3 regions of the Cytobacillus spongiae genome follow, and region 1 is predicted to be linked to each of the others. Evidence: riboswitches for the same ligand, from Rfam matches in the RefSeq annotation. Region 1 holds a riboswitch; each other region holds the start of a gene.
The links. A riboswitch is a leader RNA that binds a small molecule or an ion and turns the genes downstream of it on or off. The one in region 1 is predicted to bind S-adenosylmethionine.
Positions count from the first base shown of each region.

Region 1 (10,247 bases):
CGATCGTCGTTGTGGCAAAGGGCGTTCAGCAAGGAATTGAGAAGGCAAGCAAGCTGCTGATGCCCGCATTATTTGTATTATTTGTGATATTAATCGCTCGATCGTTAACTTTAGAAAATTCTTTAGAAGGTGTTAAATTCTTTTTATCACCTGATTTTTCAAAATTAACTTCCAACAGCATCCTATTCGCCATGGGACAATCCTTCTTCTCATTAAGTGTTGGGGTTTCTGTTATGGTGACATACAGCTCCTATCTTCCTAAGACAGAGCGAATTGTTCAACCTGCTCTTTCTGTAGTGTTCATGAATTTATTTATAGCAGTATTAGCTGGACTCGCAATTTTCCCTGCCGTATTCTCATTAGGTCTTGAACCAGCTGAAGGACCAGGATTGTTGTTCGTTGTTTTACCAGCCGTTTTTGAAAAATTAGCAATGGGAGAGGTCTTCTTCTTTTTATTCTTAGCCTTATTCTTATTTGCGACCTTAACTTCTGCTTTTTCAATGCTAGAGATTATTATCGCCACACTTTCAAAAGGGAATATGAAGAAGCGTGCTTCTTACTCATGGATTATAGGAGGTTTCATCTTCATTCTTGGAATTCCATCTGCCCTTTCATTTGGCACACTTTCAGACCTTACGATTTTTGGAAAAAACGCCTTTGATGCAGCCGATTTCCTTGTGAGTAATATTCTTCTCCCGATTGGTGTATTGCTCATATCATTATTTGTTCCAAATTTAATCAAAAAAGAAGTGCTTAAAAGAGAATTATTACAAGACTCTACTAGAGGAACCATCCTATTCAACATTTGGTATATCGTGTTAAAATTTGTGATTCCACCAATCATTATCATTGTTTTCATGGATGCTCTCGGAATCTTTAAATAAGGTTGATAACAGGACATTCCAAAGGAAAGGATGTTATCGTACATTTGATTCTTCTGTGTGAGCTTGATTTTCCAATTAGTTATGCACTAATGTACAGGATGAGGCGCAGTTCAATAGCACCTCATCCTTTATTATGAGCAAATGGAATATTCTCTTTCGCAAAGATAGCTACTAATTCTTCTAGCATAATACTTGCCGTTGCTGTTTTCCCAGCTCCTGGCCCTCTTAAGGTAAGCTCTCCCGATAAATCTGTATGAATAATAATTGCATTATCTACCCCCTCAACAGCAAATAACGGATGCTGCGGCCCAACCAGTGTTGGTCTGATTGACCCAATAATGCGATCTCCTACTAGTTCAGCTGAAGCTATATACTTAAGCCTTAATTTTTCATTTACGAAAGGAACTAATTCTTGTAGAGAGCTACCTAATGGTCTCCGTTCTACTTCATTCCAAACAGGCTGAGAACCATATATGGTTTCACAAAGAATCATTAGCTTATAAAAGGCATCAAATCCATCTACATCATTGGTAGGATCCGCTTCAGCATACCCGAGTTGCTGTGCTTTTTCTAAAGCTACTTCATATTCCTTCCCTTGCTCTCTCATATACGTGAGCATATAATTCGTTGTCCCATTTAGAATACCCTCGACTTTATGAATTCGATTGACCTTTAAAAGCTGACTAATGGTTCGAATAACCGGAATAGACCCAGCAGTTGTCGCCTCATACCCAATATACGTGTGATTATCTTGTGCTTGACGTTTCAATCGCTCACCATGTAGTGAAAACATTTCTTTATTTGCGGTGATTACCGGAATTCCCCTTCCTAGCCACTCGCTCACATATGTGGCAGCTGGCTCTTCCCCAACGATCGCTTCCACAACAACATCGATATTTGGAGTTTTCAATAGATCACTCCACTGATTCGTAACAATTGTACTAGCTGGAACACCTCTCTTCTTTCCACCATCTCGAACGAAAATGACAGGTACTTCAATCTCCGCATTAAGTAACTGACTCAAAGCAGACTTTTTCCCCTCAATCATTTCGAAAATACCTTGCCCAACTGTCCCAAATCCTAACAGAGCTACTCTAATTGTTTTAGCTGTCAAGACGCCACGTCCTTCCTTAAATAATTGACAAAAACGCCCTCTTCCAAAGAAGAGGGCGTGAAATCGACAATCCTCCTCTCATCTCTCAAGTCACATGACTTGTAGGAATTGGCACCATCCCAATTGTACATTGGTGGTTGCCGGGCTTCATCGGGCCTAGTCCCTCCGCCTCTCTGGATAAGAGTTTATTTAGTTGTTCTGATTTTTACTTACAAGGGGATTTTATCGAATACGATACGAATCGTCAATCATTTTTAGAAAATTTATTATTTTCAAACGGATTTTCCAGCTGCTTGCTCAATTGCTTTGGTAAATTGCTGGACAATATCAAATAATTCTTCTATTCCAACAGATATACGCACAACATGCTGGGTTATGCCCAATTTTTCTTTCGCTTCTTTCGGAAGAGCACGATGGGATGTAGCAATTGGATAGGAGACTGTCGTTTCTACACCTGCTAGTGAAGGAACAATTTTTATCCAATCTAACGCTGAAAAGAAGACACTCATATTTACCTTTTGCTGCAGCGTTACGGTTACAATTGCCCCATTACCTTTAGGCAGTTCATTTTGTGGATAATATACTTTTTCTACAAGCTCGCTTTCCACGAGAGCATTAGCCAATTCCTTCGCATTAGCTGCTTGCTTCTCTACTCGCAAAGCCATTGTTTTCGAGCCTCTCATTGTTAGCCACGCTTCAAATGGGCTTAAATTAGAGCCTAGCCCCACCACTTTTTGCCGAGCCTTATCCACGAGTTCTTTTCTCCCTACTAGAACACCTGCTGACACATCACTATGACCACCGATGTATTTTGTCGCGCTGTGGGCGACTAAATCGACTCCTAGCTCAATTGGATTGAGCAAGATCGGTGTCGCAAATGTGTTATCAATCATTGTCATCAACTCATTTTTCTTAGCGAAATTCACAAGTTCAGCTATCTTTTCTACTCGTAAAAAAGGATTCGTAATCGATTCAGAGTAGATCAGCTTTGTATTGGAATGAACATGTGATTGAAGAGATTCTATTTCTGTAAAATCAGCAAATGTAACTTGAATACCAAAATTCTTCAATTCATGACCCAGTAAATGATACGTTCCACCATACAGATCTTCTGCTGCGAGGATGTGATCGCCATTCTGTACCACAGCCAAAATACCTGCTAAAATAGCTGATATCCCAGAGGAAGTAGCCACCCCATCTTCTGCACCTTCTAGCTTAGCAATCGCCTGACCCAGCTCATCTGTATTCGGATTGCCGTTTCTCGTATATAAATAGGAACCGTCTCCTTCATAATGCCCTTCTAGATCCTCTAACGTCTTAAATTGAAAAACTGAGGTTTGAAAAATCGGTGTTGCTTTACTTCGAATGGATTCTGTATCTTTTTTATTTTGATGAACCACTTCGGTATGTATCGAACGCTTCATTATTCTGCCCCCTTATTCAGGTGATTAATGAATTCTATTATACAGTAGAGAATTAAAGGAAGAAATGATAAAGTTTTTATAAAATACTGAAATTTAGCCATGCTCTTTTGATGCTACTAATCGTTCATCTTGTTTTCTATCACTTTTTTATTTATCAAACCTCATTGATTAGCCATATCCGATCATATTAAAGCCTTAATATACTAGATTAGATGTGAATTTCCCTATGATGAGCGAAAACCCTCATCTATGGAGCGAAAATTCGTCGAATCGGAGCGAATTCTAGTCGAATAGGAGCGAAAATGGCGAAATGCGAGCGATATTCGAGGATAATGGAGCGAACGCTCATAAAAGGAGCGTTCGCTCACAAAAAGGACAATTCCGTGAAGAATCGTCAACATCTTACAATTAAACCTCGAATCCAATTAGTTCTCGCCTCCTAATAGAGCAATCCTATGCAATTAACTCGCAACTCATAATTGACACATCACTTCAATTTGCCGCATTCTCTCAATTGACCTACCATCTCAATTAGCCCTTCCTCTTCTCACGGCAAACCAAATTTCCATCATAGAAAAACGAGCAGGGGGTCCCCCTGCTCGTTCTCACTTCTTATCGTAATTTAAATTGACGAACCTGTTCTTCTAGCTTTCTAGATAATCCTTCAAGACCATTTGCATGTCTACTAAACTCTTCCATCGTTGCAGATATTTCTTCAGCCGAAGCGGAGACTTCCTCAGTTGCTGAAGCCGTTTGTTCAGAAATCGCCGAAATATTACTTGTTTGTTCAGATACAATATCTTTGCTTTGTTGGCCGATCTCAATCGAGGTTCTTACTTCCTCCGATTTCCTTGTTACTTCTTCTAATGAACGTAAAATACTGGCAAAAATTTCTTTCGTTTCTTCCACTGCCTTTTCCTGTTCTTCAACCGTACGATTCGTTGATTCTACTGACTCTACCGCTTTCTCCACAACTTGTTCAATGTTTTGGATAATACCAACGACTTGATCTGCTGACCTTTGGGATTCTTCTGCTAACTTGCGAACCTCTTGGGCTACTACTGCAAATCCTTTCCCATGCTCACCTGCCCGGGCCGCTTCAATACTTGCGTTTAATGATAGTAAGTTCGTTTGCTCTGAGATGCCTGTAATCGTGTCAATAAACGCGCTAATGCCTTTCATACTGTCTGCAACCTCTCCAATAATGGCAGACACTTGATTCGAAGATGCCTTCGTATCCGTCGATTTGATTGTTAATAGATTCATATGGTTTAAACCTTTTTCACCTAGCTCTACTGACTGCTGTTGAACAGCTAACATATCATTGGTTACCGCTTTAATATCATCTAAATTCGAAGACAATTGTTCCATCTCTTCTGCGACAGTTTGAATGTTTTCTGTTTGCGAAGCGGTCCCTTCAGCTACCTCACCCATTGCAATTGCCACTTGCGAAATAGAAGATGTAGTCTCATCCGTCATTTTAGAAAGGGAAGACGAAGTGGACAGCACTGTTTGTGAAGATGCTTCTACCTCAGTCAGAGCCTTTGAAAGATGATTCATCATCCGATTATAACTCTCTTCTAATTGCTTAAATTCATCTTTTGATTTCAACGAAACACGGGTTGTTAGATCTCCTTCAGATGCTGTTTGAATTGATTGTTGGAGAGTACGAATATTTTTGACTATTCCTTTGCTAAAAAAGAATGCTAGAACAGCTGAAATGACAATAAATCCAGCCATCAACGCAAAAATGGCAAATTCCAACCCTTTTGTACGACTCGTAAACTCCTTTTCTTCAAGTGTAGCTAATACATGCCAACCCGTGCTTTCATTAGTTGAGTAGACAGAAAATTTTTCTTTACCGTCGTACTCATAATTACTTACTCCTTCTTGATTCTTCTGCATGTCTTCCCATACACTTAGCTTGGTCACTACATCTGTACCAATCAATTCTTGGTTTGGATGAGTGATAAGAGTCCCCTCTCGATCTACTAATACTGCATATCCCTCATGTCCGACAACAATTTCATTTGTTACTTCTGCTAACTTTCCTAAGTCGACATCCACACCAATGACTCCAATAACCTCTCCAGCTTTCTCAACTGTTTTAGATAAAGTTACTACTAGATCTCCTGTTGCTACGTCTTTGTATGGAGTCCCAGTCACTAATTGACCTTTATTATTCACAGCTGATTGATACCAATCTCGTGTAGTCGGGTCGAAGTCATCTGGCAAGCCTTCCCCAGATTCTTTAGGTGATATCATAAAATCGTTACGTTCAGTAGCAAAATAGAGATGCTTATAATCCTCTCGTGTCAAACGCGTTCCATCTAATAAAAAGAAACCGTATTTAGCGTTCTCTGGGTTTAAATAGTAATCGGTAAAATTAATATTATTCGATAAAAGAGTGATTTGGCCACCAATCCCATTGGTTAGGGTATCAATTCGATTGCTGACTTCATTTACTAGCTGTACGGTCGAATTTTCCACTTCATCCTTCACGATTTTTTGAGAATACATAACGGAAAAACTCCCTAGAGCGATTATGGGAATTAACGTTACAAGTAACATCATGCTAATTAATTTCGTTTGAACATTGTTCAATCTTGATGCCTTTTTCATATCTGTTCTCCTTTATTCAATTGATATCTATTTTATCGGCAGTTTTTAACAAGTTGATAGTGTTAATTCATATTAAATCTTTTCCAATCTTGTATATTTAGCCGTTTACTTCATTCTTTTTTTATATCCATTATGATAATAAAACTATTTCTAACATTCATATAGGATAATGAAATGTGTGGAAAATACACCTAAAAAACGTATGAGCTATCTTACCATTTGGAGATGGAATTTTTATGCTGGAATCCTCGTTTTATCATGCTAGCATGAACACTACAATGATCATGCCCACAAAACAATTTATAATCGGAAAACTAAGCGAAAGTGATGAAGAGTTTTTACGTAAAGGGAGCCCTGATGAGGCAGGGATTTTAGAGGGGCATCATTAAGTAGATGATTCCCACAAAAAATGTGGAACGTGTAACTTCACTTTTTTGTGGGATCTTTTTATCTCATTAAACGATTGTCTTTTACTTTTCGCATGCAATAAAATCTTTATCGCGATCCTTGCTCTTATTCGCATCATAAAGCTCTTTTGACACAAAAGGTTTATATTTTACCTTTCCTCCTTTATTGACCGTATCTTTAGTACGAGCCCCCCCCCTTGGTAATCTTTATTTAGTTCCGTGCAATTTTGATATTTTTCAATCGACTTTGCTGAAGTAGCAGAAGTTAATTCAGATGTAACACCAAGCATTAAACTTAATGAAAGAATAGTAGCTATAGTTTTTTTCATACTTCCTCACACCTTACATCCTTTATTTTAACTGTATGATAATTTAAGGTTTGTTTCGATTTCAAGATAGACAAAAAGTTTTTTCCATTTTTCGTTAATTTCCTTTTAAAACGAATTTGATAGAGTGATATATTTCTCATCACCTCACAAACAGCTCTCTCGAAGATTACCTATCACCCGCTAAGGAATAAGATATTCAAATGTAGGTTAAGCAACAACTTCATAAAAAAAGCTTGTTGCATCAAACAAGCTTTTCATTATTCATATCATTCTATTTTAGGCTTGTGCAACAGCCCTTCTTTCTTTACGTTCTCTCCATAGCGTCCTAAAACCAAGTAGCCATGTAACCAATTGAATTAACGTCACACCAAGGACAATGATGCTATCCCAAAAATAATAACTGTAAAAATCATTCGCAACTACATTTTTTATCACAATCGTGATTCCATAAATGGATGGAGGTAGCCGAAATAAAAGAAATTGACCAGCTGCAACAAAGGCTCCAACCAAATACAAATATCCGAACCACACTGCATTTTTTTGCTCGTATTTCGGAAGATCATTCCACAGTGGAGTCTCCTTCTTTAAGAACTTCTTTCGTAAGTACATAATTCCGTTTTCATGTAATGCTGAAGTGTTTTTCCAGTTACTAACGACATAGTACATATCGGTTCGTAAATATATAATGAACTGCCAGATGAACTTTACAATACAAATGTATACGATTAACTTAGCATAATCTATGACCAACTGATTGCTACTATATAATTGCATTAGCAAACAAGCTAAAATAATTACAACATCCCATGCCATTCCTGCTAAATATGGCACATATCTTTTTGATTTTGGCCTTGACCATAAACCAGTCATATCGGTTTCAGCTACTAAAAAAACCATTCGTAAATTCAAGCGAACACGTGAAATAACCTGTTCTTTTGCTGCTGCCAGAACGTGTCCAAATTCATGAATTGCAATTAACAGGTAGCTTACAACCATTAAATTTAGGGTGCTTAAACCAATCGCTTGAAACACAAAGATGTCCTTATAATGTGGCGTGAGCTTTGGTTGCGTGAACAATAAAAAGATTATGATAAAAAAAGAAATAGAATACAAAATTAAAGCCGGTGAAGAATAGAAAAATCTACCTAACTGAACGAGCACCCTGCTCGGTTCACGTTTTACTTGAGGGTTTAACACTTCTCCATCGATGCTTAACACTAGTTTATATTCTAGTAGAGTGCTAGCAAAATCAAGCACATCAATATCATCATCATATTTCTTTTTTAGAATATCTGTAGCCTCTGTTATCGTGGAATGTCCATCCAACAACTTGATAACGTCCACAGCTACTTCAGGTACTCGTAAGAATTCTCCAGTATGTGGATCACCTATAGTGTATTCATCTCCATCTGGCTGTATCGATAAATGTGAACAATCAACTACTGTGTTTAAGTTTATTTCTATCGTCATGTAAGTACACCCTCATTGTGATCAATAGCTATTGAAATTAATTCTTCTAAGCTAGCCATTTCTTTGAAATCAGAAGAACAGGTTGGACAATATGGCTTTTTAGTTGTTTTAATATTGTCCTGTGAGATTTCCATTGTGGTCGTATCGATTGATATGATAGGTTTCATTAACGGGGAGATGCCTGTTATTAATTTCGTTACATCGGATGTAAAAAGCCCAGTTAAAATGGCTAAATTAGGGGCGAATCCAGTGTTAACTCCAGTAAAAGTTCTACCGTAATTGGTCTTTAAACGAATGATGGAATCTGGCTCCATCTGAATCAGTTCAATAAATTTGCAATCTAAGCAAGGTTCATTACATGTTGGAATCGTTCGATCCCATCTAATCTTGTGTGCATTAAACCCGCCCAGATAAAATGGAATGCCCAATGTAAAGCATGCAGCATTTACCCAACGATCGACGATAATGTTTGGTTGATCCATCATACTAATTACGGCATGACAACCTTCGATAATGTCTAATAAATCTTCATACTTTTTAATTTCGCGGTTATACATCTTTACTTTTATATCAGAATTTATTTTTCTTGTTTTTTCGTCTGCTACTTTCGATTTTAGCCTTCCGATATCATCCTCGTTATACAGGAATTGTCGGTTTAAATTAGAGCGTTCAATTGTATCGTAATCGACACCAACAATTTCACCAATACCTAATCCTGCAAGAAATGATACCGTTAAGCTGCCACCTCCGAGTCCAAGTACTGCTACTTTCGATTGGTTTAATTTTTCTTGCATGGAATACTTACTATTATTCATACTTGCATAGCTAGAAAAGTAATTGAAATTTGACTGATACCGTTCTATCTGTGTAGATGAGTATGTAGTTGGAATAACAATATCTTCTACTATTCCAAGATCATCAAGAGCTTCAATTACATCGCCAAGCTCTAGCACGCTAATATTCAGTTCTTTTGCAATCTCTTCCATTGAACTCGTTCCATCTAAAAGGTGGAGCAGCTTACTTAAATTACCGTCTAAATCATCAAGTTCTATCATTTGTCCATTGTGAATGACTTCAATTGAACTCTCTTTTCTAATGATCGGATGCAATGTCTTCTTAAAAGCCGGATTCAACATAATAATCCCCCATCCTAGAAAGTCATAATATGGTTCCCTCTAGATACTGGTAAAGAATGTTCTAAGTAATTTCATGAAAAATCCCCGCTCAACAACGAGTGGGGATTTCCCATTTGTTTCATTCCACACATTTATGTATGGAATTAACCGCCTCTGTGCATTAGCTCAGCATCAATAGTTGGAGTTAGTTTTTCTACTTTACGAACTGTAATTTTCATCAAACACACCCCCTAACTTTTTACAATTTTGATATTAATTGATAATTAGGATTACGTCAATATAAATTTCTGAATATATTTTAAATTCAGAAATTTATATTATTCTAAGATTACTTTAGTAGAACACTAAGCGAAATTTCAATTGATTCCCACCTTCACGTCTTTGCTGATAAATTTTTCAACATAACCAATATTTTTACTGTCTCTATATATCTACGTAATAGGAAATTCCAGAGAATGAACGATTAATTAGCAGGGTCTTTAATTACACAGGTGTTTGCTTCGTTTCTCGAATTATTTTAGACCTTTAAAGCTTTACATGTTTAATTGATTGTATAAAAATTCCTTTTTTATAATAGTAATATTTTTATCAGATTTTTTTGTGCTTTTGATTAGTGTTCTGAGGACCCTTTTCCGTAATAGGAATATTCACCTAGATCTATTTTCATCATTTCTCCACAGCAAATAAGCCAGCAGTCCTGCTGGCTTATTTGCTTACGCATACATTTTATTCTCTTCCTTTTGGAAGAAGCTTTTCATCGCATGGAACACATCGGCTTTTTGCTTGAGGATGTAATAACGGAAGTTTTCATTTTTGATGTTTTTATAAGCGGACATTAGGGTCGAGTGGCGGTTGTATTGA
Region 1 covers NZ_CP089997.1:838,662-848,908, reverse strand. The annotation lists gene LS684_RS04530 (sodium-dependent transporter) at 1-884, shown strand, start outside; gene LS684_RS04525 (homoserine dehydrogenase) at 1,006-1,998, opposite strand; SAM riboswitch class I at 2,074-2,182, opposite strand; gene LS684_RS04520 (trans-sulfuration enzyme family protein) at 2,271-3,422, opposite strand; gene LS684_RS04515 (methyl-accepting chemotaxis protein) at 4,035-6,044, opposite strand; partial or broken gene LS684_RS04510 (excalibur calcium-binding domain-containing protein) at 6,515-6,780, opposite strand; gene LS684_RS04505 (PqqD family protein) at 7,057-8,250, opposite strand; gene LS684_RS04500 (ThiF family adenylyltransferase) at 8,247-9,386, opposite strand; gene yhbH (sporulation protein YhbH) at 10,100-10,247, opposite strand, start outside.

Region 2 (10,247 bases), 1.4 Mb from region 1:
GCTTAGATCGGAATATGGAAACGTCTTTATCGGCAAAGCCATATTTATAATCACCGATCTCAGGCATTTTTTTCGCCATTGTCGTGTTCCTCCATTCTTATAGAAGAGGATGTGGACCCATCCACCATCCTGCTAGCTATATACTTTTATTGTTGTTCCTTTAGCCCTTTTTCCATTGCCTTCCAAGCTAAAGTTGCACATTTAATACGAGCCGGGAATTTAGAAACCCCTTGTAATGCCTCGATATCACCAAGATCAAGATCTTCGTCATATTCATTTCCTTGCATCAGGTCAGAAAATACTTTTGAGAGCTTGATCGCCTCTTCCATATTCCTGCCTTTAATTGCTTGTGTCATCATCGATGCGGAAGACATAGAGATGGAGCAGCCTTCTCCATCAAACTTTGCATCCTCAACGATTCCATTTTCAACCTTTAATGTTAATTGAATACGGTCTCCACAAGTTGGGTTATTCATATTTATCGTTAAACTACCATCTTCTGTTAAAACCCCTTTGTTTCTAGGGTTTTTATAATGGTCCATTATGACTTGTCGATAAAGAGTATCTAAATTATTAAAAGACATTGCTAAAATACTCCTTTGTTTTGACTAGCCCGTTAACTAGCTTATCAATATCTTCCTCAGTGTTATAGAGATAGAAGCTTGCACGAGCAGTAGCAGAAGCTTTCAACCATTTCATTAATGGCTGCGCACAGTGATGACCTGCACGAACAGCAATCCCTTCTGCATCTAACACGGTTGCCACATCATGTGGATGAACATCATCCATATTAAATGTGACAAGCCCTGCACGTTTCTCAGGATCCATCGGTCCATAGATAGTCATTCCTTCGATGGTCGACATTTTTTCTAATGCGTATTTAGCCAATTTATGCTCATGTGCTTCAATTTGGTCTAAACCGATTTCTTCTAAAAAGTCGATAGCTGCCCCTAGTCCAATCGCACCCGCAATTATTGGTGTTCCCCCTTCAAACTTCCAAGGAAGCTCTTTCCAGGTAGATTCGTATAGACCGACAAAGTCAATCATTTCTCCACCAAATTCAACAGGCTCCATTTTTTCTAAAAGCTCTTTTTTTCCATAAAGGACACCGATTCCCGTCGGAGCACACATTTTATGTCCAGAGAATGCTAGGAAATCACAGTCTAGGTCCTGTACATCAATTTTCATATGTGGTGCACTTTGCGCTCCATCTACTACCATAACTGCATCATTTTCATGAGCAATTTTCGCAATATCTTTTATTGGGTTCATTACACCCAATACATTGGAGACTTGCATAATAGATACGATTTTCGTATTAGCAGTTACGGTTTGTCGAACATCGTCTAATGAAATCGTTCCATCCTCTTGTAACGGGAGATACTTTAACGTTGCACCAGTATGTTTAGCTACTTGTTGCCATGGGATAATATTGCTGTGATGTTCCATATAGGAAATCACGATTTCGTCCCCTTCAGATAGGTTCGCATGTCCGTAGCTCATAGCAACTGTATTTAACGCCGTAGTTGTCCCACGGGTAAAAATAATCTCTTCCGTTGATTTCGCATGTATGAATTTGCGGACCTTCTCACGAGCTCCTTCGTATCCATCGGTTGCTTTTGTACCCAGGGTATGAACCCCGCGATGAACATTAGAATTATACTCTCGGTAATATTGATCCAATGCCTCAATAACTTGCACTGGTTTTTGAGAAGTTGCCGCACTATCAAGATATACGAGCGGATTTCCGTTGACTTCTTGATTGAGAATCGGAAACATTTGGCGAATATCTTGGATATTCATTACTTAACTTTCCTTTCGATAACTTCCACTAGCTGCTTTTTAACCCCTTCAATAGGAAGCTCATTAACAACTGGTGCAAGGAATCCATGAATGACCAAACGCTCCGCTTCTTTTTGCGGAATCCCACGGCTCATTAAGTAGTAAAGCTGAACTGGATCTACACGTCCAACTGATGCAGCGTGACCTGCTGTTACATCATCTTCATCAATAAGAAGAATTGGATTCGCATCACCGCGAGCTTTTTCACTAAGCATTAATACACGAGATTCCTGCTCAGCGTTAGACTTAGAGGCACCATGCTCAATCTTTCCGATTCCGTTAAAGATAGAAGTTGCTTGATCCTTCATTACACCGTGCTTCAAGATATATCCTTCAGAATTTTTCCCAAAGTGAACGACACTTGTTGTAAAGTTTTGTATTTGCTCTCCTCGGCCAACTACAACGGTCTTTGTATCTCCATGTGAGCCATCACCCATAAGGTTTGTTACATTTTCTGAAATGGTGTTGCCATCATTCATTAAGCCAAGTGCCCACTCAATTTTCGCATCTCTTCCAGCTACACCACGGCGGTTTACATATGTTGTTACACCTTTTGCAAGCGTATCAACAGCACCATAAGTCACTTTTGCATTTCCATTTGCAATAACTTCTGAAATGATGTTGAATTGGCTTCCTGCAGTTTCAACAGTTGAAATGTAGTTTTCAACATATGTAACTGAACTATTATCATCTGCTACAACAATTACATGATTAAATACATTTGCTTCTGTATCATCATGTACATAGACAGCTTGAATCGGTTCAGTTACTTCTACGTTTTTAGGTACATATAAGAAAGCTCCACCATTCATTAAAGCCGCATGTAATGCTGTAAGTCGGTGTTCATCTACCTTTACTGCATCGGTCATGAAATATTTCTTCAATAGCTCTCCATGCTCTCTAGCAGCTGTAAAAATATCAACAAAGATTACACCTTTGTCTTTTAATTCTTGTGTTACAGAAAGATAGCTTGGTCGATTATTGCGTTGAATATATAGATTTTGCTCAGCAGCCTCTGTATCAACTAATGCTTTCACATCAGCTGGAAGCTCGTCTAAAGACGCAAAATCGTCGCTTTTCACAAGATGCTTTTCGAATTGTGTAAAGTTCCACTTGTCAATTTTCGTTTTATCCGGTTTTGGCATTGGTAGCGCATCAAGATTTTCAAGAGCATTGACACGTAGCTCAGTTAGCCATGCCGGTTCGCCCATTTCGTTTGAAAAAGATTGAACATACTCTTGATCAAACGCTAGTTTTGTCTCAATAGTCATTATAATCCCCCTAACGCTTACGCTTCTTGCCCAACTGTTTCGTCTTCAATACCTAGTTCTTGTTTGATCCAGTCATATCCTTCTGCTTCTAAGCGTTGTGCAAGCTCAGGTCCCCCTGATTTTACAATGCGCCCTTGCATCATTACGTGTACAAAGTCAGGAGTAATATAGTTCAGTAGTCTTTGGTAGTGAGTGATAATTAAGCAACCAAATTCCTCACCGCGCATTTCGTTAATTCCTTTTGATACTACCTTTAATGCATCAATATCAAGACCAGAGTCAATCTCATCTAAAATAGCCATCTTCGGTTCTAACATCATTAATTGAAGAATTTCGTTACGCTTCTTTTCTCCACCAGAGAAACCTTCATTTAAATAACGTTGTGCCATATCTTGGTCCATTTCAAGAAATTCCATATTTTTGTCCATTTTACGGATGAATTTCATTAATGAAATTTCATTTCCTTCGCCAAGACGGCTATTTAGAGCAGAACGAAGGAAATCAGCATTTGTAACACCGTTAATTTCACTTGGATACTGCATTGCTAGGAATAGACCAGCACGAGCACGCTCATCAACTTCCATTTCAAGAACATCTTCATTATCTAAAGTAACGCTACCTTGTGTAATTTCATATTTTGGATGACCCATAATTGCAGAAGATAAAGTAGATTTACCTGTTCCGTTAGGTCCCATAATTGCGTGAATTTCTCCACCTTTTACTTCAAGGTTTACACCTTTTAAAATTTCTTTCCCTTCAATTTGAACATGAAGATCTTTAATCGTTAAAGTAGATCCTGCCATTGTTATACCTCCATCAATAAAAAAAGATTTGTACCTGCATATTTTTTAGCAAATCATGCCAACACTTCTTATTCTCATTTTATTCTCATTACAATCTTATAACAAATGAAATTTGTTAGCAACTCTTTAGCAGTGTTTACTTCTTTAATTTACATGAACTTTTAAACACGAAATAAAAAAAGAAAATAGCTCACTTGAATTACATTATTTATAGGATAAGATATTTTACAAGTTGAACATAGTGAAAAACTTTTATACTTTTAATAAATTCATTAATTTTCGGCCTAGAATTCTACAGAGAAGCAACGATTAATCTATCAGTAAGTCATTTCATTATTGTGTTGGTGCTTTCAAAAAAAAGACTATCTTATTTTACCCATTAAGTTCTTAATCCATGTAGTAAAAAGAAAAAACAATTGAAAACTATTCTCATTTATCAGTATCTTATTGAGAATGAATTTCAATCATTCCAGCAAGTCGAATCCATACTAAAATTGCTTCTCATAGATGATGTTTGTACTAAATCCTAAATCCTGTCAAGTACATACTGACGAAATGCGTCTGATTCAAGCAGAGAACAATGGATTTTTTCCATGAGGCTGTGACATAACTAAATGACACTTTCTCAAAGACGAACAACGACTTTTTTCATATAGTTTGGTTGTAAATGCGCTGCAGACACTCGCTTTCCGCGGGGAGGAATCTGAGTCTCCTCGCTGCCTTTCCTCTATTTCCCTTAGTAGTCGAGTGTCTTCCGCTCCATTCCACTATTTTAAAAATTTGATTTCCAAACAAACAAAAATACCCGAACTAGTAAGGAGATAACTCCTAATCGTTCGGATATACCATCGACTGAAATACTTATATCCCAGCCTCTCACTCGTTTCTTTTGCTCTATTCACTTAATTGTCACTTTTCATTTTTATGAGTTTAATTTTCGATCTAAGTCAGCAATCATGCGTTGGCTTTCGACATAGTCTTCCTGTCTTTTCTGTTCTACTCTCATTCGAACCTCGTGCTTTCGACGATATAATTCATAGCCAACTCCATGGGCCCCATGCATAGCCTTTTCCATCTCACTTGTATAATTGAGTTGTAACTGACTGATAATGAATCCATCCTTTCGGTTTTTCTCGCATAAGCGATTCGTTTAAACAATTATTATGTTATCATTGAATCGTTGTACGTTACAAAGCGGGAAAACCGTTGAAAATAAGGGTATGTATGGATAGGAGAGAGTGTAAAACACTCACCTCCAGCGTTCTTATCATTTTGGAAAATAACTCCCTATTCTTCTTGATTATGCAATTTCTATTGTAAATTATTTAATTCTGTCATTGCTTCTTGAACTAACGTTACCGCTTGACTCATTGCAGCACCTCCGCCGAATGCAGCAGTAACTCCAACAGCTTCCAATATTTCCTCTTCTGTAGCCCCTTGATCTATACAGCCCTTGACATGATAAATGATGCAATACTCATCTTGTGAATATAGACTAATTCCAAGCGCAATTAATTGCTTATCTTTTTGCGAAAGCGAACCAGCTTTAAAGCATTCTTCAGTAAATGCATGATAATGATGAGCGAGTTCAGGCATCTTCTCCGTAAAAACTCCTAAGCCTAGCTTATAGTCATGTAGTGCACCTTGTATTGAATTATTTGCTTCATATTGATGTTCCATTTTATTCACAACTCCCATCATATTCATAATAAGAAGCTTTCTTTAGACATACTCACTCTGAAAGCTAAGACTTTTTCTTCGTTAGTATGTTTGAATAGGAAACAAACTATTCTTTTAAAAAATCTGTTTTCCTATCCGTTGTAGCTTTTTGAAACATGCTCAGTTTCCGCTCCAGGTCCTTGCTTTCCGTAAGACGTACGGTGAGTATCCTCGGCTTAGCCTGTGGGATCTCAACTGTCCCACTGCTCCCTCAAGTGTCTCGCACTCTTCCGCTCCAACCTGCCAGCTATCGTATGAAGAAGGGAATCTTTCTTGGGGTGATACAATATTCTTTTAGAAAATACCCTAAAAAAAACAGGGCCTATGCTAGACCCTGTTTAGTAAATTTATCGGCATGTTGTTCTAGGATTTTCTTTAGTACCATTTGAAGTCAATTATTCTGTGACCGGAACAACAGCACCTTCATACTTTTCTAAAATAAAATCTTGAATTTCTTTCGATCGTAATACTTCAACTAGAGCATTGATTTCTTCACTATTCTCGTCCCCAGAACGTACAGCAATCACATTTACATATGGTGATTGCTCCCCTTCAATCGCAATGGCATCCTCTGTTGGGTTTAATCCAGCATCAATTGCATAGTTAGAGTTAATGAGAACTGCGTCACCTTCATCATTGTTATAAATTTGTGGTAATAATGCTGCTTCATATTCCGTATCGAAATTTAGATTTTTCTCATTTTCTTCAATATCTGCAACTGTTGCTTTCACTTTCTCAATGCCTTCTTTTAACGTAATTAATCCTTCTTTTTCAAGCATTGTCAAAATACGTCCATGGTCTGCAACAGAATTACTCATGATGATCGTAGCACCTTCAGGTAGTTCATCTAAGCTTTTATACTTTTTAGAGTAAACGCCAATTGGTTCAATATGAATTCCACCAGCATTCACAAAATCATACCCGTTTTCAGCAATTTGCGCTTCTAAATATGGAATGTGCTGAAAGTAGTTCGCATCTAATTCATTATCTGCTAACGCCTTGTTTGGCAATACATAATCTTGGAATGGTTGAATTTCAAGCTCAATGCCCTTTTCTTCCAAAAGAGGTTTTACTTGCTCTAAGATTTCTGCATGTGGAACATTTGATGCTCCAACAACAATTTTCTTCTGATCAGCTGCTTTGTCACCTGATTTTCCTTCATCTGAAGTACCACATGCAGCTAAAACCAAAACTACTGCGAATGTTAAAATTGAACTTACCCATTTTTTCATTTTTTGTCTCTCCTATCGTTTGTCTAGTTTGGAAGTGACGTAATCACCAATAAATTGAATGATAAATACAATTATTAAAATTACGATTGTCGCCATAAAGGTGACATCATTGCGACCTCTTTGAAATCCTTCTAAGTAAGCTAGATTTCCAAGCCCACCAGCTCCGATGACACCTGCCATTGCCGTATAGCCTACTAGAGCAATAGCTGTAACGGTTATACCCGAAACTAATGCAGGCATTGATTCCGGCAGAAGAACCTTCCAAATAATCGTTGATGTTTTAGCTCCCATTGATTTTGCTGCCTCAATAACCCCTTTATCAATTTCCCTTAGTCCGATTTCGACCATTCTCGCATAAAAGGGAGCTGCACCAATGACTAGTGCTGGTAATGCTGCATTTTCTCCAATCATCGTGCCTACAATGAATTTAGTAAACGGAATTAATAGGACAATTAAGATAATAAAAGGAATGGATCGAAAAATATTCACGAACCCGCCTATTATTTTATTCACGAAGTTATTCTCCCAAATATTCCCCTTCGCTGTTAGAAATAAGAGCAATCCTAATATGATACCTAATACGAAAGTTACTGCCACGGAAATGGCTGTCATATATAAAGTTTCTTTCGTTGCTTCTATCATGGATTCCCAATTAACATTTGGAAAAAGCTCAGCCATTAGAAATCACCTCCACTCCAACTTGCTGGGAATGAAGAAATTCCATTGCTCTTGTCACTTCATTCAGCTCTCCATCTATATGGATGAATAATGTTCCATAGGACCCATTCTGTGTTTGTGATATTTTCCCTTGAAGGATATTTACACTTACATCATGCTTTCGAATGAGGTTGGTAATGAGCGGCTGTTCAGCTGCTTCACCTACAAAGGTCAATTGAACAACCTTCCCCTGTGGATATTGCTCCAGTAGATGCTCAATCGTTTCTTTCGTTTCTTCAGGTTCTGTTACTTGTTGAACAAATCGCTTCGTAATGGACTGTTTGGGATGTTTAAACACATCTAGTACTGGACCCATCTCAACAATTTGTCCAGACTCCATCACAGCTACCTGATGACAAATTTTTCGAATTACATGCATTTCATGAGTGATTAAGACAATCGTTAAGCCGAGGCGTGCATTAATATCTACCAAGAGTTCTAAAATAGAATCGGTCGTTTGTGGATCAAGAGCAGATGTTGCCTCATCACATAAAAGTACTTTCGGGTTATTTGCAAGTGCTCTTGCAATCCCTACTCGCTGCTTCTGTCCTCCACTCAGTTGAGATGGGTAGGCATCTTCTCGTCCTTCAAGTCCTACAAGCTTAATTAACTCATCGACGCGTGTGCGACGCTCATTACTTGCAACTCCTGCAATTTCTAGTGGGAAAGCAATGTTCTCGCGGACTGTTCGTGACCATAATAAATTAAAATGCTGAAAAATCATGCTAATTTCATGACGTGCTTTGCGAAGTTTCTCTCCTTTAACTTTAGATACTTCGTTTCCAGCAACCGTCACCGTACCTTCAGATGGGAGTTCAAGGCCATTTAACATGCGAATAAGTGTACTTTTTCCCGCACCACTGTAACCAATCACACCGAAAATCTCACCCTCTTTAATTTGAAGGTTAACATCATCTACTGCAACAACCTGACCATTTTTGGATGAGTATATTTTTTTAACATTCTGTATCGAGATCATTTGTTTACCACCCCTTTTATCCCTTCGTCTATGCTGTTATCCTTTGAATCAATTGGATAATTCATTCAAAGGTCATCATCTTATCCATCTTCCTATATAGGTGAAATGTTCAAAAAAACAAAAAAGCCTTTCTACTCATGAGCAGAAAGGCATACGTTCGTTTCCTTTCTCTCATCTTCCAAAGCAAACAGCTTTGTGTGAATTGGCACCATTTCAGATTTTCACTGACGGTTGCCGGGCTTCATAGGGCACATCCCTCCACCTCTCTGGATAAGAGCAAACATTCTATATTCAATTAACACTTTAAACGAAGTAAGTATTTTTTAAATTACGAAATTTATCGTATCATGGATAAAAAGGGGTGTCAACGAAAAAAATGATGGAATCTTATACCTTAGCTGCAACAGATGAAGAAATACCAGTAGCTATTTCAAGTGCTTGTTCTAGATCATCAATTAAATCCTCAACATTTTCAATTCCAACAGATAGGCGAATAAGATCTTCTGAAACGCCCGCTTTTTTCAAGCCTTCTGAATCTAGCTGCTGATGGGTCGTACTAGCTGGATGAATGACCAAGCTCTTCGCATCTCCCACATTCGCCACATGTGCCCAAAGCTCCAGCTGGTTAATAAATTTCGCACCTGCTTCTCTTCCACCTGCAATTCCAAAAACAAGAACAGAGCCAGCCCCTTTTGGTAGGTATTTTTCAGCTAGTTTCACATCTGGGTGCTTTTCATGCTCGGGATGCCCCACCCAGTTCACGGCTGGATGTGATTCTAAATAGTGGATAACCTTTCTTGCATTTGCCACATGCTCCTTCATACGTACATGAAGAGTTTCTAAACCTAAAGTAAATTGAAATGCATTTTGTGGACTAAGAGAGGGCCCTAAGTCTCTTAATAGCTGAACACGCGCTTTCACGATATATGCCAATGGACCAAGTGCCTCACTATAGACAATGTCATGATAACTTGGATCTGGCTTAATGAAAGATGGGAACTTTGGAGAATTCCAATCAAACTTTCCTCCATCAACAATGACCCCTCCTAATGTTGTTCCATTGCCAAGGAGCCATTTCGTTGCCGAATGAACAACAATATCAGCTCCGTAGTCTATTGGACGACATAGATATGGTGTGGCAAATGTGTTATCCACAATAAGTGGGATCCCATTTTCATGAGCTACCTTAGCCACTTTCTCAATATCTAGTACGCGTAGACTTGGGTTTCCAATTGTTTCAGCAAATACAGCCTTCGTTTTTGCTGTAATCGCTTGACGGAAATTCTCCACATCACTTGAATCAACAAGCTTTACAGTTATCCCATACTTTGGAAGCGTTACAGTAAATAAGTTGTATGTTCCCCCATAGAGATTCGAAGCAGCGACAATCTCGTCACCCGCTTCTGCTACGTTTAGAATGGCAGTTGTAATAGCAGCCATCCCACTCGCAACAGCTAAAGCCCCACCCCCTCCTTCAAGGAGAGCGATTCGTTCCTCAAATACTGTGACAGTTGGGTTATGAATGCGCGAGTAAATATATCCTGGCTCTTTAAGCGCAAATAAATCAGCGGCATGTTCTGTATTGCGGAATTGATAAGCATTATTTTGATAAATTGGTACCGCTCTTGCACCCGTAGTTGGGTCTGGTGTTAATCCCCCATGTACTCCTAACGTTTCTAATCGA
Region 2 covers NZ_CP089997.1:3,488,061-3,498,307, forward strand. The annotation lists gene sufB (Fe-S cluster assembly protein SufB) at 1-79, opposite strand, end outside; gene sufU (Fe-S cluster assembly sulfur transfer protein SufU) at 147-584, opposite strand; gene LS684_RS17680 (cysteine desulfurase) at 574-1,803, opposite strand; gene sufD (Fe-S cluster assembly protein SufD) at 1,803-3,113, opposite strand; gene sufC (Fe-S cluster assembly ATPase SufC) at 3,131-3,916, opposite strand; gene LS684_RS17695 (YuzK family famiily protein) at 4,839-4,979, opposite strand; gene LS684_RS17700 (carboxymuconolactone decarboxylase family protein) at 5,228-5,596, opposite strand; gene LS684_RS17705 (MetQ/NlpA family ABC transporter substrate-binding protein) at 6,031-6,867, opposite strand; gene LS684_RS17710 (methionine ABC transporter permease) at 6,880-7,545, opposite strand; gene LS684_RS17715 (methionine ABC transporter ATP-binding protein) at 7,538-8,563, opposite strand; SAM riboswitch class I at 8,732-8,840, opposite strand; gene LS684_RS17720 (O-acetylhomoserine aminocarboxypropyltransferase/cysteine synthase family protein) at 8,951-10,247, opposite strand, start outside.
Region 2: another riboswitch for S-adenosylmethionine. It lies ahead of LS684_RS17715 (methionine ABC transporter ATP-binding protein); the one in region 1 lies ahead of LS684_RS04525 (homoserine dehydrogenase).

Region 3 (10,247 bases), 1.6 Mb from region 1:
TTGCATCGATCTGTAAGCTCTTCCATTAATGTAAAAAAAGTAACTAATCATGCCAGAGGTTTTGATCATCTCTTTTGCTAACTTCTTGACATTTTTCTGTTTTCTTACTTTTTCATCTGATAAATAAATACCTACCAGTCCACGATTGATAAGCTTGTGAAATTGTTTATGGGGAAGCCCTTCTGTATGACGGTCCGCTTCTAGAATAAAGTGTTTTAACCGATCGAATAGCTCTTGTTCGTCTTGATAATAGAAGCAGAAATTTAAATCTCCACCTTCACGATCCTCATCTTGGTCGATTAAGTAATCTAATAAGATATGTAAACCCTGAATGTATGGAAAATACCCATTTCGAATATTTTGAGCATGGGTATCTTGAAAATCATCTCTCATCCCGTAGGAGACAAGACAGAAAATGCCGAGGGTAGACCCTGAGCATGCAGAAAATTCATACCACTCCATTTCTGGAATATGATTCTTATACAATTCGTACCAACTTTGCAACCTGCCCTCTCGCTCTTCAACTTTGACATGCTTATGTATTTGTAAATCACTATAATATTGGCAAAGTTCAAGAAGGTGCTTTTGAATGTACTCATAATGTCTCATTTTCCCTAAAACATGCTGGCACGTTTGCACAAGGTCTGAGAGATAATTTCCATCCTCTTGATCCTCTCGAAAGCGATAATAATTAACATGTCTCGCACCTACCGTTAGAGCATGGCTCATCGATTCGTGAAGAGCAGCAAAATCATTGGGATCAAGAGAAGTACTTCGATCACATAAGTTGTCTAAATAGTCACTGATAGTTTGATAAGCTACAATAAATTTAATGGCATCTTTGTACTGATTTGTTGCCATTAGTGACATGATGCCTCCACCCTCACAATGAAAGGTTTTATGCTGGATACTGGAGAGAGCTTGCTCCCTGAGCTCTGCATTCGGAATTTGCAAAGCGCGCTCCTTCCAATATGCTAATTCACGATGTACTGCTGGGATAATTTTCCGATAGACACGAGACATTAAACTGATAGGCATAGATGGAATCAACTGTTACACCTCACTACACATGAATGGCTCTATTGTGTTTATTTTTGTTTACAAGGAGCTGTGATGCTACTCCTACTTCGTGATTTTTTCATAGCTATATTTAATAAACCTTATTCTATCATCTCCAGCTTTTATCACAAAGAAAAGTCCATTCGTATAATTGAGGTAAAATCTACATTGTTCTTTTTAAGCATTGCCGATGAAATAGGGGTTCCAAGGCAATGCTTAAAAAGATAAAATAGAATCAATCATTATTAAGGAGAGAGAATAGTCATGATCTATCCATATAAAGGAGTAACACCTCGCATAGCAGATACCGCATATATTGCTGACTTTGCAACTGTAACAGGAGATGTTGTTATTGGGGAAGAATCAAGCATCTGGTTTAATACGGTTATTAGAGGGGATGTTTCACCAACGCTTATTGGAAACAAAGTAAATATACAAGATAATTCTGTTTTACATCAAAGCCCTAGCCGCCCACTTATTATTGAAGATGAAGTAACAGTTGGTCATCAAGTGATATTACACAGCTGTACCATCCGAAAAAAAGCTCTTATAGGAATGGGTTCAATTATATTAGATGGCGCAGAAATAGGAGAAGGAGCTTTCATTGGAGCAGGTAGTTTAGTCCCTCAAGGAAAGAAAATCCCACCAAATTCACTGGCTTTTGGAAGACCTGCAAAGGTGGTACGTGAGCTAAATGCCGATGATATTCAAGACATGGAGCGCATTTCAAGAGAATATGTAGAAAAAGCTCAATACTATAAGTCAATTCAACAAAAGGATTTATAACTCAAAATGAGCCTATATATTCTTTGCCGACCTTCCCTATATTATTCAGTTGATAGGAGGTGGCTAAATGCTTAGATTCCTATCTGTGTTTCTAGTTGTTCTTCTGATCATAACTGGCGGCTTTATTTTAGATAATACTCAAAATTCCAAGGTTGTACTCGCCATCGAATCGGTCAGATCGTGGATAAACAAGCCCATCGCAAAAACCAACACCTTTTTAGAAGATAATTTTGAAATGTCGATTATTAAAATACAAGACCAGGCCCTCATAGATGCACCTGTGGTAAACCAGTTTCCTGAGCTTCCACGAGGCTGTGAAGTTACGAGCCTAACTATGCTTCTTCAATTTGCTGGAGTGCATGTTGATAAAATGACACTTGCGAATCAAATCGTGAAGGAAGGTTCTACTTATCGAGTAGAAAATGGGAAAATTTACTTTGGTAATCCTCATGATGGGTTTGTTGGAAATATGTATACGTTTGACGAGCCTGGTTTAGGTGTGTATCACGAACCTATTCGCGATCTGGCTGAACAGTACTTACCAGGGCAAATTGATGACTTAACAGGAACGGATTTCACCGAGCTAAAAATTCATTTATCGGATGGACGACCTGTATGGATTATTACAAACACAACCTATAAAAAGCTCTCACCCGATCACTTCCAAACCTGGTATACACCTAGCGGAAAAATCGAAGTGACATTTAAAGAGCATTCCGTTTTATTAACAGGATATGATGAAGAGTTTGTGTACTTTAACGATCCTCTAACAGGTGAAAAAAATAAAAAAGCACCCATAGCTGAATTTGAACAAGCCTGGGTGCAAATGGGGAGTCAGGCGATTACCTTTCTCCCACAAAATGATTAATTTTGAGCAATTGTTTCTTTCAGATACTCCTTTTCGAAGGAGTATTTTTTTTCCACATAGACTTGATGCCAAACCATGAACATTAAAACTGTCCATATTTTTCGGCTATTGTCCGCTTTTCCTTGGCAGTGATCCTCTAGTAAGCCTAATAAATATGGTTTATTTATTAAATGATCTGTGTCGCTCTCACGAATAATCGTTTTCGCCCAGTCATTCATTTCATCCTTTAGCCAATGACGGATTGGAACAGGGAAACCAAGCTTTTTGCGGTTTAATACATGATCAGGAACAATTCCTTCTGCTGCTTTACGTAAAATATATTTCGTCGTTCCGTTTGCTGTTTTTAAGCTTGTCGGAATTTGAGACGCGACATCAAATACAGCTTTATCTAAAAATGGAACACGAAGCTCTAAGGAATGAGCCATCGTCATTTTATCCGCCTTTAATAGAATGTCTCCACGCATCCACGTATGAATGTCAATATATTGCATACGGTCAACTGGATCATACCCTTTGCTTTCAGCATAAAGCGGCTTCGTAATGTCCTTATAATTCAGTCCGTCACGATATACGTTTAATAGTGAGCGTTTTTCTTCTTCAGAGAACATCTTGGCATTCCCAATGTATCGTTCTTCCATCGGAGTGACTCCACGCTCAATAAAGCTCTTTCCTTTCATTCCTTCTGGCATCACTTGCGCCATGAATTTTAGGAAGTTTTTTACGATGCTTGGCATTCTGTTAAAAACCTCTAAAGATTGTGGTTCACGATAAATGTTATAGCCACCAAAAAGCTCATCTGCCCCTTCTCCAGAAAGCACAACAGTTACATGCTTACGTGCTTCTTTCGCTACAAAATAAAGAGGTACACAGGCAGGATCGGCTAATGGATCGTCCATATGCCACATAATCTTTGGAATTTCATTCATATATTCTTGAGGTGTAATTACATGACTAATGTTTTCGACCCCAAGTTTCTCCGCTGTTTCCTTTGCTACGTCAATTTCACTAAATCCGTTTCTTTCAAACCCGACAGAAAACGTCTTAATGGCAGGATGAAATTCCTTCGCAATAGAAGCTATAATAGAGGAATCAATACCACCTGATAGAAATGAACCTACAGGCACATCACTTCGCATATGAATATTAACTGAATCAAACAATACGTCTTTGATTTCTTTAATGAAGGTTTCCTCAGATTTTTGTACCGGTTTAAAAGAAGCTTTCCAATAACGATTTACTTCCATCGGACCACCAATTTTTTTCGTGAAATAATGACCCGGCTCTAGCTTTTGAATTCCATCTGTCATCGTATATGGTTCAGGAACAAATTGATAGGTTAAATAATGCTGCAGAGAATCATAGTTGATCACTTCATTTTCTAATGCCAAAAGGATACTTTTCTTCTCTGATCCGAAGAAAGTCTTTTCTCCATCATCATAATAGAAAAACGGTTTAATCCCGAATGGATCTCTAGCTCCATAAAGAGTTTGCTCCTGTTTATCCCAAATGACAAATGCAAACATTCCTCGAAGCTTCTCAACTGCTTTCTCGCGTAAATGGCTGAATAGCGCAATAATGACTTCTGTATCTGAGCTAGTTTCAAAATTTAATCCTTCGTTAAGTAGCTCTTCACGTAGCTCCACGTAATTATAGATTTCTCCGTTAAAGATAATCCAATAACGTTCATTTTCATATGTCAATGGTTGGTGTCCACTTTCAATGTCAATGATGCTAAGCCTGCGAAAGCCAAATTGGATATGGTCATCGTAAAAATATCCATCATCGTCAGGTCCACGATGAGTAATTATATCATTCATATTTTTAAATACATGTCTTTGATTATCTTGAAAGTTCTGTGCCTTTTCATGTACACAACCAATAAATCCACACATTATGTACGTCACCTACTCCATTTCTATTATGTAATAATCTATTTGAAACTCAGATGTTTTCACATACATTGTTGTTTTTGAAATATGGGCCGTTTTCTGCTCCAGGATACTCGCTTGCAGCGAGGAGTGCGGTGAGTATCCTCGGTTTCGCCTGTGGGGTCTCACCTGTCCCACTGCTCTTGCAGGCGTCTCGCATCCACTCGCTCCAAACTGCTAGCCTTCATATGAAGAAAGGAATCTTACCTCATATTAAACAACAAGCTTTTAGAATATAGCCTTTTAATAAGATCTATTTGATTAACAAAAATATCCTTATTAAATAGAGTTTTTCCTCACAACAAGCTTTTCTAAAACAGGATAAACTTAATGGCATATCAATAAAACATACCTACTAATACTACCATTAATTATTTTATAATTGCACGGTTAAACTGAAAAAACAATAGGAAATATTAAGGGGATTCCCTTATAGGATCATTTATATATAGAGACGATATGAAAAAGACGGAAGTTACATGGATGTAACTTCCGTCTTTTTCATTTTGTTAGAGATTATACATTCGCTTGTTCGCGCAATGCATCAGCTTTGTCTGTAGCTTCCCATGGAAGGTCAAGATCATTGCGTCCAAAGTGTCCATAAGCAGCCGTTTGCTTATAAATCGGGCGACGTAGATCTAACATATTGATAATCCCTGCTGGACGAAGATCAAAGTTACTACGTACTAGATCTACTAATACATCTTCACTTACCTTTCCAGTGCCAAAAGTATCAACGGAAATAGATACAGGCTGTGCTACACCAATTGCATAAGCTAATTGTACTTCTACTTTATCTGCTAACTTAGCCGCTACAAGATTCTTTGCTACATAGCGAGCTGCATATGCTGCAGAGCGGTCTACTTTTGTAGGATCCTTACCAGAGAATGCTCCTCCACCGTGACGAGCGTATCCACCGTAAGTATCAACAATAATTTTACGGCCAGTTAAACCAGCATCCCCTTGTGGTCCCCCAATAACAAAACGACCAGTAGGATTGATGAAGTATTTAGTGTTTTCATCAATTAGTTCTTTTGGTACAACTGGATTAATAACATGTTCTTTTAAATTACGCTGGATTTGTTCCAGGCTAATTTCTGGATGATGTTGAGTTGAAATAACAATCGTATCAATACGAACTGGCTTGTCATTTTCATCGTACTCAACTGTTACTTGCGTTTTACCATCAGGACGCAGGTATGGAAGAATTTCTTCTTTACGTACTTCAGTTAAACGACGAGAAAGCTTATGAGCTAATGAGATTGGAAGAGGCATAAGCTCTTTTGTTTCATTACAAGCAAAACCAAACATTAATCCTTGATCCCCAGCTCCAATTGCTTCGATTTGCTCATCAGTCATTAAGCCTTCGCGAGCTTCTAACGCTTGGTCAACCCCCATAGCAATATCAGGAGATTGCTCATCAATAGAAGTTAAGACCGCACATGTTTCTGCATCAAAACCATATTTTGCACGAGTATACCCAATTTCTTTCACTGTTTCACGAACGATCTTTGGAATATCTACGTATGTAGAGGTAGTAATTTCACCAGCAACAAGTACAAGACCAGTTGTTACCGATGTTTCTGCCGCAACACGAGCATTGGCATCCTTAGCTAAAATTGCATCTAAAATCGCATCTGAAATTTGGTCACAGATTTTATCTGGATGACCTTCAGTAACTGACTCAGAAGTAAACAAACGACGTTTCGTTGACATCTGATTTCCTCCTTATATAAGAAAATAGCGAGGTTATCCTTTTGGCAAAAGATCAACCGCATATTTAACCTCAAGGTTGATACGGTACTCATTCCCTAAGTAATAAGAACAGCTTACTCCCACATTTCATTACGGTTATGGTTACTCTATACCTTATGAAGTGGTCTGGTAAACTTGGAGTTTTTATTAGGTTTTGGAATTCAAGATGAATTATTCATAAATATCCGATAGAAACTCCAGTCAAGATCATTTTAAACATAAAAAAACCTTCCCTATATAGAGGAAAGGTTGTTAGCAAAATGATTTGCGCCTTTCACTCTTATCGTTCAAGGATCGTGTCCTTGCGCAGATTTAGCACCTTTGCTCAAAAATAAAAGAGTTCTAAGAAGTCACGGCAAATTACTCTTGCCGTATGTGTTTGAATTCTTTAAGATCTTTGATAGCAGGTTGCTGGGTTTCATAGGGTCTGTCCCTCCACCAGCTCAGGATAAGAGAGTATCCGTTCAAGGAAAAATCATATCGTATCACATCGGATAATGTCAATGTTTTTTCAAAAATACTTTCAATTTACTCTTTTATTAGCATTTTGTATGTTATGGAATAAGTGAACCATCTGCTCCTGCCAAAATAGGAAGAATAGCTAAAGCAACTCTTATAAAGAGCATGATCCATCCTCACATTTACGTTTAAGGAAACGATGACGATTTTTTGCAATAAGTTTATAAGCCGGGACACCTATAAGAGGAACAAATGGGATGTATAATAAGGTAGCGATTATTGTAAATACAGGAGAAGTCAACAATAACCTCCGCACAGCATAAAACCCTTTTACTATTTTTTGATTCGGTAATATTATATGAAGCTCTTTTCTGAGATCTTCTTTAGTGAATGGAAATGACTTGTTTAAGCGCTCATACGTTTGCAGAGACACCCACTCTACTTTATTCAAACGATCCAATCGACGAAAGAGTTTTTTAGATTCTTGGCAAAGAGCACATGTTTCATCATATAGGGCAAGTATTTTCATCTCATCAGTCCCATTGTTAAATATTTGGAATATACATATAAATACACATTGTGGGGGTTAGACAGGAAATGTAATATATATTTTGAAAATTGATTGAACAAAAAACTTTTTTTGAATTAGTATAGACTAATTGTTTAAATGTGTTATACTAATTTAGAGATGTAATCACTTTCAAAAATACTATTGAAAAAAGGAAGGTATTCATCAGATGAATTCTGTAAGCATATCTAGTGAATTAACTGAGTTATTAAAAGGCAATAACATTCAAATGCATTTATCAGTGCCACAGCTAGTGGAAAAGGTTTTAACACGTGAAGAGGGTGTTTTAACATCTACTGGAGCTGTACGTGCTACAACTGGTAAATATACAGGTCGCTCCCCTAAGGATAAATATATCGTAGAAGAAGCTTCAATTAAAGATAAAATTGATTGGGGTTCTGTTAATCAACCTATATCTGAAGAAGTATTTAACAACTTATATAATAAAGTAATAAACTACCTTGCCCAAAAAGATGAAGTATTTGTTTTCAAAGGATTTGCTGGTGCAGATAAAAAATATCAACTTCCAATCCAAGTCATTAATGAATATGCATGGCATAACCTTTTTGCGCATCAACTTTTCATCCGTCCAACAGAAGAAGAACTATTGGATCATGAAACGAAGTTCACTGTTATCTCTGCTCCAAATTTCAAAGCGGATCCTTCCGTTGATGGAACGAACTCTGAAACTTTTATCATGGTATCATTTGAGCGTCGTACCGTTTTAATTGGTGGTACAGAGTACGCAGGAGAAATGAAGAAATCGATTTTCTCTATTATGAACTATCTTCTACCTGAAAATGATATCTTATCTATGCACTGTTCAGCAAATGTTGGTTTAGAAGGTGACGTTGCGTTGTTCTTTGGTCTATCTGGAACAGGAAAAACCACTCTATCTGCTGATCCTAACCGCCGCTTAATCGGTGATGATGAGCACGGTTGGTCTCCAAACGGTGTATTCAATATTGAAGGTGGATGCTATGCGAAATGTATCAATTTATCTCGTGAAAAAGAACCACAAATCTTTGATGCGATCCGTTTTGGTTCTGTTTTAGAAAACGTCATGCTAAACCATGAAACTCGAATTGCAGATTATGATGATAACACACTTACAGAAAATACACGTGCTGCATACCCTATCCAAGCAATTGATAATATTGTTGACCCTAGCATTGCAGGACATCCTAATACGATCATTTTCTTAACAGCAGATGCTTTTGGTGTACTACCTCCAATCTCTAAATTAACAAAAGAGCAAGCGATGTTCCACTTCTTAAGCGGTTATACATCAAAGCTTGCAGGTACTGAGCGAGGGATTACTTCACCTCAAGCAACTTTCTCAACTTGCTTTGGTTCACCATTCTTACCACTACCAGCTACTACTTACGCTGAAATGCTTGGTAAAAAAATCGATGAACACAATGCGAACGTATATTTAGTCAACACAGGTTGGACTGGTGGAGAATACGGCGTTGGTAACCGAATGAAGCTTTCTTATACGCGTGCTATGGTTCAAGCAGCTCTAGAAGGCGAATTAAATAATGTTGAAACGGTTACAGACGAAATATTCGGACTTAACATTCCTCTCCATGTACCTGGTGTACCTGATGAAGTCCTTCAACCAAACAAGACTTGGGCTGATCAAGGAGCATATGAGGTTAAAGCAAAAGAACTAGCAGCTAAATTCCGTGATAACTTCAACAAGTTCACAAACGTTTCTTCTGATATCTTAGAAAAAGGTGCTCCAAAAGCATAACTGAAAAAGCAATATCGTTTAAAGCTAAAGAGGTCTACTTAATAGTACATGTGCTAATTAATTCGAGGGACAATTCCTCTAGAATTTCTTTAAACACATAATCTAATTAAGAGGAAAGAGGCTGGGACATAAGTATTTGTATTTCAGTCCATGATATATCCGAACTTTTTACTAGTTCGGGTATTTTTATTTGTTCGAAAAAAAAAATTAAAAAATAGTGGAATGGAGCGGAAGACACTCGACTGCTAAGGGGAATTGAGGAAACGCTGAGACACCAAAGCGCAGGGAGGAGGCTCAGCTTCCTCCCTGCGGAAAGCAAGTGTCTGCAGCGCAGGTGGAACGAACTTGTTTTTACAACCTACCTATTTGAATAAAGTCATTGTTCGTCTTTGAGCAGGAGTCATATAGTTATGTCCCAGCCTCTTTGTCTACTACCTAAGCGGTACGAATTTCACCTTTTTTTATTATGCAATTTTATCTTTTGCAATGACAAAACTAATTTGTTAATAAGATTTCGTAGCTTTTTTTTACCCACTGTTGTTTACAGAATGTAAACAACCTAAACCCATACTATAATAGGTACCTAGTATCACCCATTTAGTTTGTAGAGTTTAATGAAACCAATTGATACGTTAGTTCTGTTTGATTATTTTCCCAAGACACTTTTTTAATAAGTGCGGTTCCACTACTTTCTCCATGTTTCGTTTTACGAACTTCAACGGGAATTTCTAGTGGATACAAACGATACCCTTCTTTTACAAGTACGAAGATGTTCTCGTCATTCATACGTGTTTCATTTCCCTTTGTAACAATCATTGTATTTAGCTCAAGCGGCATACCCATTTAACTCTCTCCTTCATCTTCACTTAACGTAATCATACCATTTTCACATTTGAGTTTTCATCCAAATCGTTAAGTCTTCTAGAACTTTTCGGTTGATTGCCGGAGGGAAATAATGGGTGTATTCTTGAAAATACCAGCTTTCAACTTTTTTATGTAATGCGTTTAACCGCTTCTCCAATCGATACGAATGATCAATGGACACATTATGATCCTGGACTCCATGGA
Region 3 covers NZ_CP089997.1:3,319,494-3,329,740, forward strand. The annotation lists gene LS684_RS16730 (tetraprenyl-beta-curcumene synthase family protein) at 1-1,038, opposite strand, end outside; gene LS684_RS16735 (gamma carbonic anhydrase) at 1,324-1,845, shown strand; gene LS684_RS16740 (C39 family peptidase) at 1,913-2,713, shown strand; gene asnB (asparagine synthase (glutamine-hydrolyzing)) at 2,710-4,605, opposite strand; gene metK (methionine adenosyltransferase) at 5,158-6,357, opposite strand; SAM riboswitch class I at 6,674-6,851, opposite strand; gene LS684_RS16755 (thiol-disulfide oxidoreductase DCC family protein) at 7,010-7,384, opposite strand; gene pckA (phosphoenolpyruvate carboxykinase (ATP)) at 7,593-9,179, shown strand; gene LS684_RS16765 (DUF2584 domain-containing protein) at 9,777-10,022, opposite strand; gene LS684_RS16770 (alpha/beta hydrolase family protein) at 10,066-10,247, opposite strand, start outside.
Region 3: another riboswitch for S-adenosylmethionine. It lies ahead of metK (methionine adenosyltransferase); the one in region 1 lies ahead of LS684_RS04525 (homoserine dehydrogenase).